Regions from separate parts of the Mesorhizobium sp. WSM4833 genome, predicted to be linked through region 3. Evidence: predicted binding sites of a transcription regulator. Region 3 holds the regulator's gene; each other region holds the start of a gene.
The links. The regulator PhoB, encoded in region 3, activates phosphate uptake and scavenging genes when phosphate is short. The targets are predictions, from matches to a motif close to TGTCATNNANCTGTCAT.
Positions count from the first base shown of each region.

Region 1 (4,218 bases), on a different contig from region 3:
TGCTCTCGGCAAATCCCATCGGCGCGAAATAGGCCGGGATTTCCAGCCCCCAGGAAGCCGTCCATTCGCATCCCGCCGCGCTCATGCCGTCATAGGCGCCGGGGCGTTTCAGCGGCCGGCCGGCGGGCAGCCGTTCATTGGGAAAGGTCATGACGAACCGGCGCGAATAGAACTGGCGCGTCGTCTGCCTGAGATATTCGCGGTTGGCGGCGAAGGCACCGTAGCGAGCGATATCCATGCCGAAGATGTCGGCCTGCGGTTCGCCGAAAATCATCCATTCGGCCAGCGACTTGCCGACGCCGCCGCCCTGGCTGAAACCGGCCATGACGCCGCAGGCGACCCAGTAGTTCTTCAGGCCGCGCACCGGCCCGACAATCGGATTGCCGTCCGGCGTGAAGGTGAAGGCGCCGTTGACCCATTTGCGGATACCGGCCGTCGCCAGGCAAGGGAAGCGCTCATGCGCCTTGGCGAGTTCCGGGCTGATGCGGTCGATGTCTTCCGGGATCAGCTCTATGCCGTAGTCCCACGGCGCTCCGTCCATGTTCCAGTGCTTTGGGTTCTGCTCATAGACGCCAAGCAGCACACCCTTGCGCTCCTGCCGCAGGTATGAAAAGCCGTCGAGATCGACGGCGATGCCGATTTCCCTGTCAAGTGCTGCGATCTCCGGAATGTCATCGGTGATGAAATAGTGGTGCTCCATCGGCGTCACCGGCAGGTCGACGCCGGCCATGCGGCCGAGCTGCTTCGCCCACAGCCCGCCGGCATTGACGACATGCTCGGCGATGATGGTGCCCTGCTCGGTGATGACGTCCCAGCGCCCGTCGGCACGTGCTTTCAGCTCGACGACCCGGTTGCGCAAGATGATGTCGGCGCCGCGCTTCTTCGCAGCACCCGCATAGGCATGCGTGGTACCGTACGGGTCGAGATGGCCTTCGTTGGAATCATGCAGGCCGCCAAGAACACCGTTGACGTCAACGATCGGGCAGATCGCCTTGATCTCGTCGGGCGTGACCAGGCGCGCGGTCTCGATGCCGACCGACTGGAACACGGCCCAGGCTGATTTCAACCACTCCCAGCGCGCGGGATCGCTGGCGATGTTGACGCCGCCCGTCATGTGCAGGCCGATATCCCAGCCGGATTCGGCCTCGATCTCCCGGTAGAGATTGATGGTGTAGTCCTGCAGCGCCGCCACGTTGGGATCGGCGTTGAGCGCATGGAAGCCTGCCGCCGCGTGCCAGGTCGAACCGGCCGTCAGTTCTGCGCGCTCGATCAGCGCCACATCGCTCCAGCCGAACCGCGTCAGGTGATAGAGCACCGAGGCTCCGACCACGCCACCTCCGATGACGACTGCGCGGTAGTGCGACTTCAAGGCTTCCCCTCCACGGTTGGTCCGAAGACTGGAGCATATATCCACTGGACATAAGTGTCCAGTGCCGGCGCGCGCATCGTTTTTCGTCGACCGCCGGCATGCACTGCGCGCTGTCACGCAAGCATCATGTTCGCGCCGTAGACCGCATTTCGGGGAGGCTTGCGCAGCATCATCGATGTCGCACCTCTTTCAGTTTTTCGTCCCGCGGCCGCTCCGGCACATCCGTCACAAAGAGGATTATCCATGAAGCACCTGTATCGACCCGCGTCGCTTGGCGTCGCGCTGGCCTTGTTCACCGCCTTGGCGCCGGCGCTCGCCGACAGCACCGCGACCGTCGGCGGCCTCGTCAACAAGGGGCTGGTCGGCGTCGGCCGCATCCCGGCCGCTCAGCGCGACAAGTTCGGCGAGACCTTCGGCTCGGGTTCCGGCATGGCGATCGACGCATCAGGCTGGACGCATGACACCGCCGGCTACAGGGGTTCGCTCTGGCTGTTGCCGGACCGTGGCTACAATGTCGTCGGCACCACCGACTACCGGCCGCGCCTCAACACGATCGCCATCGAATTTGCTCCGGTCGCACGGGGCGCGGCACCTGCTGCCGGCCAGGAGCAGACGGGCGTCAAGGCAACGCTCGCCGACACCATGCTTCTCACCGACGACAAGGGGGCTGATGCCACAGGCCTCGACCCACTCAACGGCGTGCGCGCGGCAAGCGGCGACATGCCGATCCTGCCGCAAGCCGACAATGGCAAGCTGGCGCTCGACAACGAGGCGATCGTGCGGCTGCCCGATGGTTCGATGTTCATCTCCGACGAATACGGCCCGAACATCTATCGGTTTTCCGCCGACGGGCATCTGCTGTCGGCAACCCAGCCACCGGCCGCCTTCGTGCCGATGCGCCACGGCACGCCGAACTTCGCCTCGGACAATCCGGGACCCGGTGCCGCCGAGCCCGATCCGAAGGACCCCGAGACCGGCCGCCAGAACAACCAGGGCCTGGAGGGAATGGCGATGACGCCGGACGGCAAGTTCCTGATCGCGGTGCTGCAATCGGCGCCCCGGCAGGATGGCGGCGATTCGCCCGCGACGCGCCAGAACACGCGTGCGCTGGTCTATGACGCGTCCGACCTCGCCCACCTCAAACTGGCGCATGAGTATGTCGTGCCGTTGCCGGTGTTCAAGGATGCCAAGGGCAAGACCAAGATCGCCGCGCAGAGCGAGATCGTGGCGCTCTCCGACAAGACCTTCCTGATGCTGGCGCGCGACAGCGGCAACGGCCAGGGGCTGAAGGGCGACACCTCGCTGGTGCGCCAGATCTTCGTCGTCGACGTCTCGGCCGCGACCGACATCGCCGGCGGCGCCTTCGATGCCGCCGACAAGCCGCTGGCGCCCAAGGGCGTGCTCGACCCGTCGGTGATGCCGGCCAAGCTGACGCCGTTCATCGACATCAACGACAAGGGCGAACTCGGCCGCTTCGGCCTGCACAATGGCGCGCCGAACGACAAGAACAACCTGTCGGAGAAGTGGGAGGCGATGTCGGTGGTCAGCGTTCTCGATCCGAAGCTGCCCGACGACTACTTCCTGTTCGTCGCCAACGACAACGACTTCCTCGCCCAGGACGGTTTTCAGGTCGGCGCACCCTACAAGGCGGAAGACGGCGCCGATGTCGACACCATGTTCCTGGTCTATCAGGTCACGCTGCCGGGTCTCGCCAGGAAGTAACCACCACTGCCCAGGCGGGCGCGCTTGGCGCGTCCGCTGGGGCTCGCGGCTGGGCATGAACGAAGCAGCGGCTTTCAGTGCGGCGCGTTCGCAAGGGTGCATCTCGGTCCCGCCTGCGATATCATCGTGGACTGGATCCAAATCACCATCCGCCGAGTTGCCCGCCATGGACGAAAAAATGCCCGCGCGCCGGCGCACCGGCGACCTGACCAGCGGCCCTATCCCGCGCACGCTTCTGCTGTTCGCCCTGCCGGTGCTCGGCTCCAACGTGCTGCAGTCGCTCAACGGCTCGATCAACGCCGTCTGGGTCGGCCGTTTCCTCGGCGAATCGGCGCTGACCGCCACCTCTAACGCCAACCTCGTCCTGTTCCTGATCCTCGGCACTGTGTTCGGCATCGGCATGGCGGCCACCATCCTGGTGGCCCAGTCGGTCGGTGCCCGCGACCTGCCCGAGGCGCGCCGCATCGTCGGCACCAGCGCGACGTTCTTCTTCCTCGTCTCGGTTGTCTTCGCGGTCTGCGGCTGGATCTGGGTCGACGCCATTCTCAACACGCTCGGCACACCGGCCGACGCCTTGCCGCTGGCGCGCTCCTATCTGCGCATCATCTTCGTCGCCGTGCCGATGATGAACCTTCTGTCCTTCGTCATGACCGTGCTGCGCGGTGCCGGCGATTCACGCACCCCCTTCTTCTTCATGGCGCTGGCCGTCGTCCTCGACATCGTGCTCAACCCATTGCTCATCGCCGGCATCGGACCGTTTCCCGAACTCGGCATCGCGGGCTCCGCCACGTCCACGCTGATCGGCCAGACGGTTAGCGTGATCGCCATCCTGATCGTGCTCTATGTGCGCAAGCATCCGCTGCGGCTGGCCGGCGCCAACCTCGCTCTGCTGCGGCCCGATCCCACCTTGCTGCGCATCGTCGTCTTCAAGGGCGTGCCGATGGGCCTGCAGATGATCGTCATTTCGGCGGCGGCACTGACGGTGATGGGCATCGTCAATTCCTACGGCTCACAGGTCGCCGCCGCCTACGGCATCGCCGCCCAGCTGTGGACCTACATCCAGATGCCGGCGCTCGCCATCGGCGCCGCGGTGTCCTCGATGGCGGCACAGAATGTCGGCGCCGGGC
Region 1 is NZ_JBVVQG010000001.1:433,836-438,053, forward strand. It holds gene AC0L2D_RS02170 (GcvT family protein) at 1-1,369, opposite strand, end outside; gene AC0L2D_RS02175 (esterase-like activity of phytase family protein) at 1,613-3,091, shown strand; gene AC0L2D_RS02180 (MATE family efflux transporter) at 3,258-4,218, shown strand, end outside.
Region 1: AC0L2D_RS02175 (esterase-like activity of phytase family protein) is a predicted target of PhoB. The motif match lies at 1,481-1,497, and genes of this name have one in related genera.

Region 2 (4,218 bases), on a different contig from region 3:
ATCCGTCGAGCGGTGAGGTTCTGGCGGCACTTCCCGACATGGGCGTGGAGGAGACACGCGCTGCGATCGACAAGGCCTATGTGGCGCAGCCTGGTTGGGCTGCGCTGACCGCCCGAGAACGCAGTGACGTTTTGTGGCGATGGCATGAGCTGATCATTGACCACGCCAATGATCTTGCCGCGATACTCACTGCAGAGATGGGCAAGCCGTTTGCCGAAGCCAAGTCGGAGGTTTCGCACGCGGCCGCGTATCTGCAATGGTACGCCGAAGAAGCCAATCGCATCTATGGCGAGACGATCTCCGCACCGTCGACAGACCGTCGCATGCTGGTGATCAAGCAGCCCATCGGTGTGGTCGGCACGATTACGCCATGGAATTTCCCGGCCTCGATGGTGGCGCGCAAGATCTCGCCGGCCCTGGCGGCGGGCTGCACGATCGTACTTAAGCCTGCTGAACAGACGCCGCTCGTGGCAGGTGCAATGTTCGCGCTCGCCCACCAAGCCGGCTTTCCCGACGGCGTGGTGAACCTGATTTATGCGTCTGAAGGTGATGGCGTCGGACGTGAACTTTGCTCCAACCCGAAGGTCCGAAAGATCAGCTTTACCGGCTCGACCGAGGTTGGCAGGCTGCTCATGCGCCAGTGTTCGGACCAGATCAAGAAGGTCAGCCTCGAGCTCGGCGGCAATGCGCCGTTCATCGTCTTTGACGACGCCGATATCGACGCTGCGGTTGACGGCGCGATCCAGGCGAAGTTCCGCAACGCCGGGCAGACCTGTGGTTCAGCGAACCGTCTTTACGTCCAATCGAGCGTTCACGATGAGTTCGTTGAAAAACTCGTGGAGAAAGTCCGGTCTTTGTCGGTTGGCGACGGCTTCGCTCCGGCAGTGGACGTCGGACCGCTCATCGACGTGCATGCTTTGGCCAAGATCGAGTCCCACATCGCAGATGCCGTTGCCAAGGGTGGCGCAATTCGATGCGGTGGCGAACGCATCGGCAAGGATGGGACCTTCTTCAAACCCGCAGTCCTCACTGAAATCACCAGCATTATGGCGGTTGCGCAAGAGGAGACTTTCGGGCCGCTGGCCCCGATCATTCGCTTCCATGATGCGGATCAGGTTGTGCGTGAGGCCAACGACACGATCTACGGCCTCGCCGCCTATTTCCGATCTACGGCCTCGCCGCCTATTTCTATGACTCGAACCTGAAGCGTGTCTGGCGCGTTGCCGAGGCATTGGAATACGGCATGGTTGGCATCAACACCGGGCGTATGTCTTCGGAAGCGGCGCCGTTTGGTGGCATCAAGCAGTCCGGCATTGGGCGAGAGGGTTCCCGCCACGGGCTCGAAGATTACCTCGAAATGAAATACCTCTGCATGGGGGGCATCTGATCTCTATGGGGATGGGCCGCCTCAGGCGCAGAATGAACCAAAGGGATGACAGAAACGCTTTGGCGAACCTTCTTGCGGCTGGTTTCGGCTCTTTCAAGACCTCCGGCCTGCGCGCCTTAAGTGAGATCCAGACGCCCAGCTACCTTGAACCGCCTCTACGGCGAGGAGGCAAGGCGCCGCTAGCAGACTGCAGGTTGCTCATCCTATCCAAGCGCGGCACGTCTCGCCAGGCTAGTGGTTCCAGAAAATAGAACGCGATTGTCCATCAGCTGCGCTGACGCAGCGAATGTCGTCAGCCGACGGTGCATGGCGTCCGCACGCCCCGCGGATGCCATCGACACGTTTACGCCGCAGCCCCCCTATTGCCGCACCGCCAACTGAGCGCCCTTCGCGCATCGCTCTCAATCGGTACAGTCGCCGGCATTCTCGCCTGGAGAAGGTTCAGTGACACAAGACGTGCCCAGGCCGTGCATGCACGAAAGACATTGAGGGTTGAGATCCAATGATTACAGCGCATCTGCTCGACATGGACGGGGTCCTGGTCCGGGGCGGCCAACCGATTGCTGGCTCCGTCGGCTATGTCGCCGGGCTAATCGCCAGGGGTGAGCCGTTTCAGATCTTCACCAATAACTCGCGCTTCACGCCCGAAGATCATGCCGAGCGTCTAAGAGCGGTCGGCTTCGCCGTGCAGCCAGAGCACATCTACACCTCGGCGCTCGCCACGGCGCGGTTCATGGAACTGCAAAAGCAGGGATCATCTGCCTATGTCATCGGCGACCACGGTCTCGTCGAGGCCCTGCGGCAGGCAGGCTGCCGGATAACGGAGGTTGCCCCCGAATTCGTGGTCCTCGGGGACACAATTTCGTACCACTATGAACAGATCGCGACTGGCGCCGAGCTTGTGGCGAGGGGCGCGCGTTTTCTCGCCACCAATCCGGATGCGACTGGCCCGACCGAGCGGGGGTCCCATCCGGCGTGCGGGGCAGTCGCGGCACTAATCGAAAAGGCCACCGGCCGTCAGCCCTATTTCGTCGGAAAGCCGAACCCGTTCATGATGCGCGACGCGCTCGACCGGCTAGGAGTGCGAGCTGTTGATACCATCATGGTCGGGGACCGCATGGACACCGACGTGCTCGCAGGCCTGGAATCGGGCCTGAAAACAGCCCTTGTGCTCAGTGGGGTGACCAAACTGGCAGACATAGAGCGGTTTCCATTCAGACCCGGCTACGTGGTCGAGCGCCTTGCCGATCTGGGCCAGATCATCGTCACTCAACAAGCAGAACGACCCCTACACCACGACTGAACGCTCCCGCTACATTCCGAATGTCGGCCGTTGAACCTGGGCAATTTTTGGAGGAACATCTGGCCGCAAAGAAAGTGATAACAGTGACAACTTAGTCGAAGTGCACCCCATGTAGTCCAATGCATGCCGGTCCTGACCTCTATGCAGCGAGAGTCTTCGGCCAAAGACTCTCGAGCTCCGAAGTAGACTGCGTCCAGCGAATGCGTCAGGTTCGATAGAGCCCAGATGCGTTCGCTGTGACACTCACGCCCGACCGTTTCTGTCAAGGCTTTGAACAGCGCGACGAGTGTCGTTCAACCACTGGAGTTTTGACCGATTTCATCGCCGCGTCACTCCGGAGGCGATCCTACACGTGGACGCCACGCAGGCTGTTGGTCGTATGCGCATCGCTCAGACAGACGAGTTTGTCGAAGCGATCTGCTCACCCATTGGCGCATAAATTCCACAGCCCGTAAGGCGTGGGCGCGTTGCTCATTAGGGAGTGGTTGCGCCTCGCTTTTGTGGTGAACAGGACGGGCAACAGGGCGGCCGCTGAATAGCGCAGCAGCCGACGGACTGCCGAGGAACAGGCGGCTCGGCGGCTGCGGGTAGTGAGCGGCATCGAAGCGCTTCAAGAAAACTTTCAATTTAGCAATCGGCCTGCCGCAGGTATTGGGTTCAAGCATCGCGCCTTCCAAATACGTGCTCCTTAACCAATTCATGGTGTGACACCGATGCGATCGTTAAACCTGTCTCTCCACAGGTTCGCCTACCGCGCTCACGCTCCGTCGCGTGTGCTGACGAGGATCAGCTATGAGGTGCTAAGACTACGCTGCGAGTGAGCCTTTCCGCATTTACTTCAAAGGCGGATCTCGGGTTGGCAACGGCCAAAATAGTCGCTGCCGTGACAGCCACAACGACCGCGCTCGAAGTCTGACAATTTATTTAGGCCTTGCGCTTCATTCACGTAGTCATATCAGACGCAGCGCCAAGTTCCGCCACCTCAACTTTCGGCACCAAGCCCGCATAGCCGGACGCGAAACATTGCGTCTCTGATTTAAAGTCCTGAACGCAAGGACGGCTGAACCCGAGTGCCCGGCAGGAGACTGAGCTCGCTGCCGGGCCGGGTACGCCTTGGGAGGTGGCGTAAGTCCGCGAGCTTCGTGGCGGGGGAACCACTCAGTCCGCGCGTTTTGCTGAGCGTGCATGTACCGGGCCAAGGCAAAAATCGTTTTAGGGCCTGTTGAGAATCAGGATTCCACTTTTGCCTTTGAGTGATTCAAGCCTCATTTTGGAGGCTGCGATGATCCGAACGGTTCTGACGGACGAGCAATGGGAGAAGATAGCTCCGCATTGACTTGTCAAGGTGACGGACGCCGGGCGTAGCGGCAAGGACAACCGGCTGTACGTCGAGGCCGTGCTATGGAAGGCGCGCACGAACAGCCCCTGGCGTGCTCTTCCGGAAGGCTTCGGCGACTGGAATGCGATCTTCAAAAGCTTCGACTATTGGTCGCAGCGGGGTGTCTTCGAGCGCATATTCGAGGCGGTT
Region 2 is NZ_JBVVQG010000020.1:7,244-11,461, reverse strand. It holds partial or broken gene AC0L2D_RS28350 (NAD-dependent succinate-semialdehyde dehydrogenase) at 1-1,387, shown strand, start outside; gene AC0L2D_RS28345 (HAD-IIA family hydrolase) at 1,890-2,690, shown strand; partial or broken gene AC0L2D_RS28340 (IS5 family transposase) at 3,973-4,218, shown strand, end outside.
Region 2: AC0L2D_RS28345 (HAD-IIA family hydrolase) is a predicted target of PhoB. The motif match lies at 1,821-1,837, and genes of this name have one in related genera.

Region 3 (4,218 bases):
ATGATCAGGGAATTGGCGCCCTGCGAGATCAGGCTTTCGACGTCGGTAAGCTGCTTGCCGGGATTGGACTGCGCATCGGCGGAGATGTACTTGTCGCCGGCGGCCTCGATCGCCGTCTTCATGGCGGCCTCGTCGGTCTTCCAGCGTTCCTCCTGGAAGTTGGACCACGAAACGCCGACGACCTTGTCCTTCGCCTGCGCGACAGACGCGAGCGTCAGCGACATGGCGGCACCCGCCAGGATGGCGGCTGTGAATCTTTTCATATTATCCTCCCTGCGCCGCGTATGGCGCGACCAAACTGGCCCGAGGGCCGGCACAGAGGCCCTATTTTTTCGAGCCTCGAAAAAATACTGGGCCAACGCCCGAACGCTGTCAACATCGATTCTGATGGATTTTGATGTCGTCTCGAATTTTTTTCGGGCCTCGGAATAAATAAATGACACGGCGCGCGGCTTCTGCCAGTATTTGACCGCGTCACCGACAGCGTTCCAGGGCAGGAAGAACCGCGGCGACCGGGAGGATATGAAAGAGCATGTCGGTCGGAATCCGCCACGACGATTTGCGCCGCCGCAACCGCGCGATGGTGATCGCCGCGGTGCGCCGCGCCGGACAGCCGTCGCGCACCGAGATCGCCGCAACCACAAGCCTCAGCCATTCGACGATCTCGGCGATCTCATCCGACCTGATCGTCGAAGGCATCCTGACCGAAAGCAAGCCGAGCGAGGCCGGCTCGCTCAAACGCGGCCGTCCGCAGGTCGGCCTCAGCCTCAATCCGGAAGCGGCCGCGGTAATGACCGTGGTGCTGTCGCTGAACTTCCTCTCGGTCGCCGTCATCGACTATGCCGGCCAGGTAATATCCGAGGAACAGCGTCGGCTCGACACGCTGACGATGTCGCGCGACTCGCTGATCGGTGAGTGCACGGCAATCGTGCGGCGCCGCCTGGAAGATCCCGACCTGGACGTGCGCAGCATCGCTCGTATCGCGCTGGCCGTCCAGGGCATCACCGACACCCGTGCCCGCGCCATGCTGTGGTCGCCGATCACGCCGCACACCGACATCGCCTTCGCCGACATATTCGAAGAGGAGTTCGGCATCCCCGCCATTATGGAGAACGACTGCAACATGATGGCGGTGGCGCTGCGCTGGCGCGACCCCGATCGTTACCGCGACGATTTCATCGCCATCCTCCTGTCGCACGGCATCGGCATGGGGCTGGTGCTGAAGGGCGAATTGTTCACCGGCACCCATTCCTCGGGCGGCGAATTCGGCCACATGATCCATCGGCCGAACGGCGCGCTGTGTCGCTGCGGACGGCGCGGCTGCGTCGAAGCCTATGCCGGCAATTATGCCATCTGGCGCAACGCGCGGCAGATGGGCGAGGATGCAGAGCCCGTCGCCGATGTCAGCGACGCCGACATGCGCGCCCTGGCTGCCGCCGCCCGCGAAAGGGACGGGCCCGAACGGGAAGCCTATCGCAAGGCCGGCGAAGCGCTCGGCTACGGCCTCGGCAGCCTGTTTGCGCTGATCGATCCGGCGCCGGTCGCCATGGTCGGCGTCAGCGCCGCCGCCTTCGACCTGATCGAGCCGGCATTGCGGCAAGCGATTGCCCAGACCGCCGGCGGTCAGCATTCCAAGTCGATTTCCTTCGACACCGAGCCGAACGAACTGCCGCTGATCCGCGAAGGCTGCGCCATGCGGGCGCTGATCTTCGTCGATCAGGAGATTTTTGCGCCGGGCGTGCAGGCGAGATCCGGTCTCGGCGGCAAGAACGTGGCGTGAGTTCAAACGAGGGAGTTCAGTCCTCGCGAATGGCGTAACCCGCCCCACGGATGGTGCGAATGACATCGGGCATGCGGCCGTTGTTGACCGCCTTGCGCAGCCGGCCGACATGCACATCGACCGTGCGTTCGTCGATGTAGATCGTCTCGCCCCAGACATTGTCGAGCAGTTGGCTGCGCGAGAACACGCGGCCTGGATGGCGCATCATGAATTCAAGCAGGCGGAATTCCGTCGGCCCGAGCCGGATTTCGCTCTTCTTGCGATAGACGCGGTGCGACTCGCGATCGAGCACGATATCGCCGACCTTGAGCACGCTGGACAGCACTTCCGGCTTGGCCCGGCGCAGCAGCGCCTTGACCCTGGCCATGAACTCCGGCGTCGAGAAAGGCTTGACCAGATAGTCGTCGGCACCGGTCGAGAGGCCGCGCACGCGGTCGCTTTCCTCGCCTCGCGCGGTCAGCATGATGATCGGCAGCCGCTCGGTCTCGGGACGCATCCTTAGCCGGCGGCAGAGTTCGATACCGGAAACCGCAGGCACCATCCAGTCGAGCACCAGAAGGTCTGGAACGTTCTCCTGCAGCCGGATTTCGGCCTCGTCGCCGCGCGTCACCACCTCGACCTGGTAACCTTCGGATTCGAGATTGTAGCGGAGCAGCACGCCTAGCGGCTCCTCATCCTCCACCACCATGATGCGTGGCGCGATCATCGGCTGGTCACCCCTGTCATGCCGCTGGCGCGGACATTGCCGTCTCGTCCTGCTTCGGACGGTTGGCTGGCAACTGCGTGCCGGTCAAAACATAATAGGCATTTTCGGCGATGTTGGTCACGTGGTCGCCGATCCGCTCGAGGTTCTTGGCGCAAAACAACAGGTGCGTGCACGCCGTGATGTTGCGCGGATCTTCCATCATGTAGGTCAGAAGTTCGCGGAACACCGATGTGTATTTGACGTCGATGCGTTCATCATTGTTTCTGAGCGTGGCAAGCGCTGCCGCGTCAGCGGCGGCATACTCGTCGACGACCCCCTGCACCTGGATCAGCACCAGCTGCGCCATTGCGTCGATCGAATGCGAAAGGTCGTGCGGCGTGACGCTCAGCCCGACAGTGCCGACGCGCTTGGCGATGTTCTTGGCAAGGTCACCGATGCGCTCGAGGTCGCCGGCCATGCGGATCGAACCGACCACCGCACGCAGATCGTTGGCCATCGGCTGGCGCTTGGCGATCAGCGTGATGGCACGATCGTCCAGCTCGCGCTGGCGTGCATCCATGATGGCGTCGTCGGAAACCACCCGCTGCGCCAGCGCATTGTCCGAATTGAGCAAAGCCCTGGTCGAGCCACCGACCATCGAGCGGGCGAGATCGCCCATGTCGCGGATCAGCTGGCTGATCTGCTCCAGATCCTCATCGAAAGATGCGACGGTATGTTCACCCATGATCTTCGTCCCTCATATGCCAGAGATCAGCCGAACCGGCCGGTGATGTAGTCCTGGGTGCGTTTGTCGTCGGGGGTGGTGAACATCTTGTCGGTGGCGCCCTCCTCGACCAGATAGCCAAGATGGAACATCGCGGTGCGCTGCGACACGCGCGCTGCCTGCTGCATCGAATGGGTGACGATGACGATCGTATAGTTCTGACGCAGTTCGTCGATCAGTTCCTCGACGCGAGCGGTGGCGATCGGGTCGAGCGCCGAACACGGTTCGTCCATCAGGATCACCTCGGGCGACACGGCGATGGCGCGTGCAATGCACAGGCGCTGCTGCTGGCCACCGGAAAGACCCGTGCCAGGTTCCTGCAAACGGTCCTTGACCTCGTTCCAGATCGCCGCCTTCTTCAGGCTGGACTCGACGATCTGATCCATGTCGGCCTTGCGCTTGGCCAATCCGTGGATGCGCGGCCCATAGGCGACGTTCTCGTAGATCGACTTTGGGAACGGATTGGGTTTCTGGAACACCATGCCGACGCGCGCCCTGAGTTCGACGACATCGATGTTCTTGTCGTAGATGTCCTCTTCGTCGAGCGTGATCTTGCCGGTTACCCGTGCTGAATCGATGGTGTCGTTCATGCGATTGAGGCAGCGCAGGAAGGTGGACTTGCCGCAGCCGGAGGGGCCGATCAGCGCCGTCACCTGGTTCAGGCGGACGTCGAGATCGACGTCGAACAGCGCCTGCTTCTCGCCGTAGAACACGCCGACCTTGTCGCCGCGCATTTTGATCACTTCGTTCGACTTCATCTTGTCGCCCACTGCGTTTTCAAGGGACTGTTCGGTCATGATGTTCATACCAAAATGCCTTTTTTCTACCAGCGCCGCTCGAACCGACGCCGAAGCACGATCGCGGTGATGTTCATGGCCATGAGGAAGACGAGCAGGATGATGATGGCGCCGGACATGCGCTCGACGAAGGCGCGTTCGGCCTCGTTCGCCCACATATAGATCTGCACCG
Region 3 is NZ_JBVVQG010000019.1:62,583-66,800, reverse strand. It holds gene xylF (D-xylose ABC transporter substrate-binding protein) at 1-263, opposite strand, end outside; gene AC0L2D_RS28075 (ROK family protein) at 533-1,780, shown strand; gene phoB (phosphate regulon transcriptional regulator PhoB) at 1,797-2,486, opposite strand; gene phoU (phosphate signaling complex protein PhoU) at 2,503-3,210, opposite strand; gene pstB (phosphate ABC transporter ATP-binding protein PstB) at 3,237-4,055, opposite strand; gene pstA (phosphate ABC transporter permease PstA) at 4,073-4,218, opposite strand, start outside.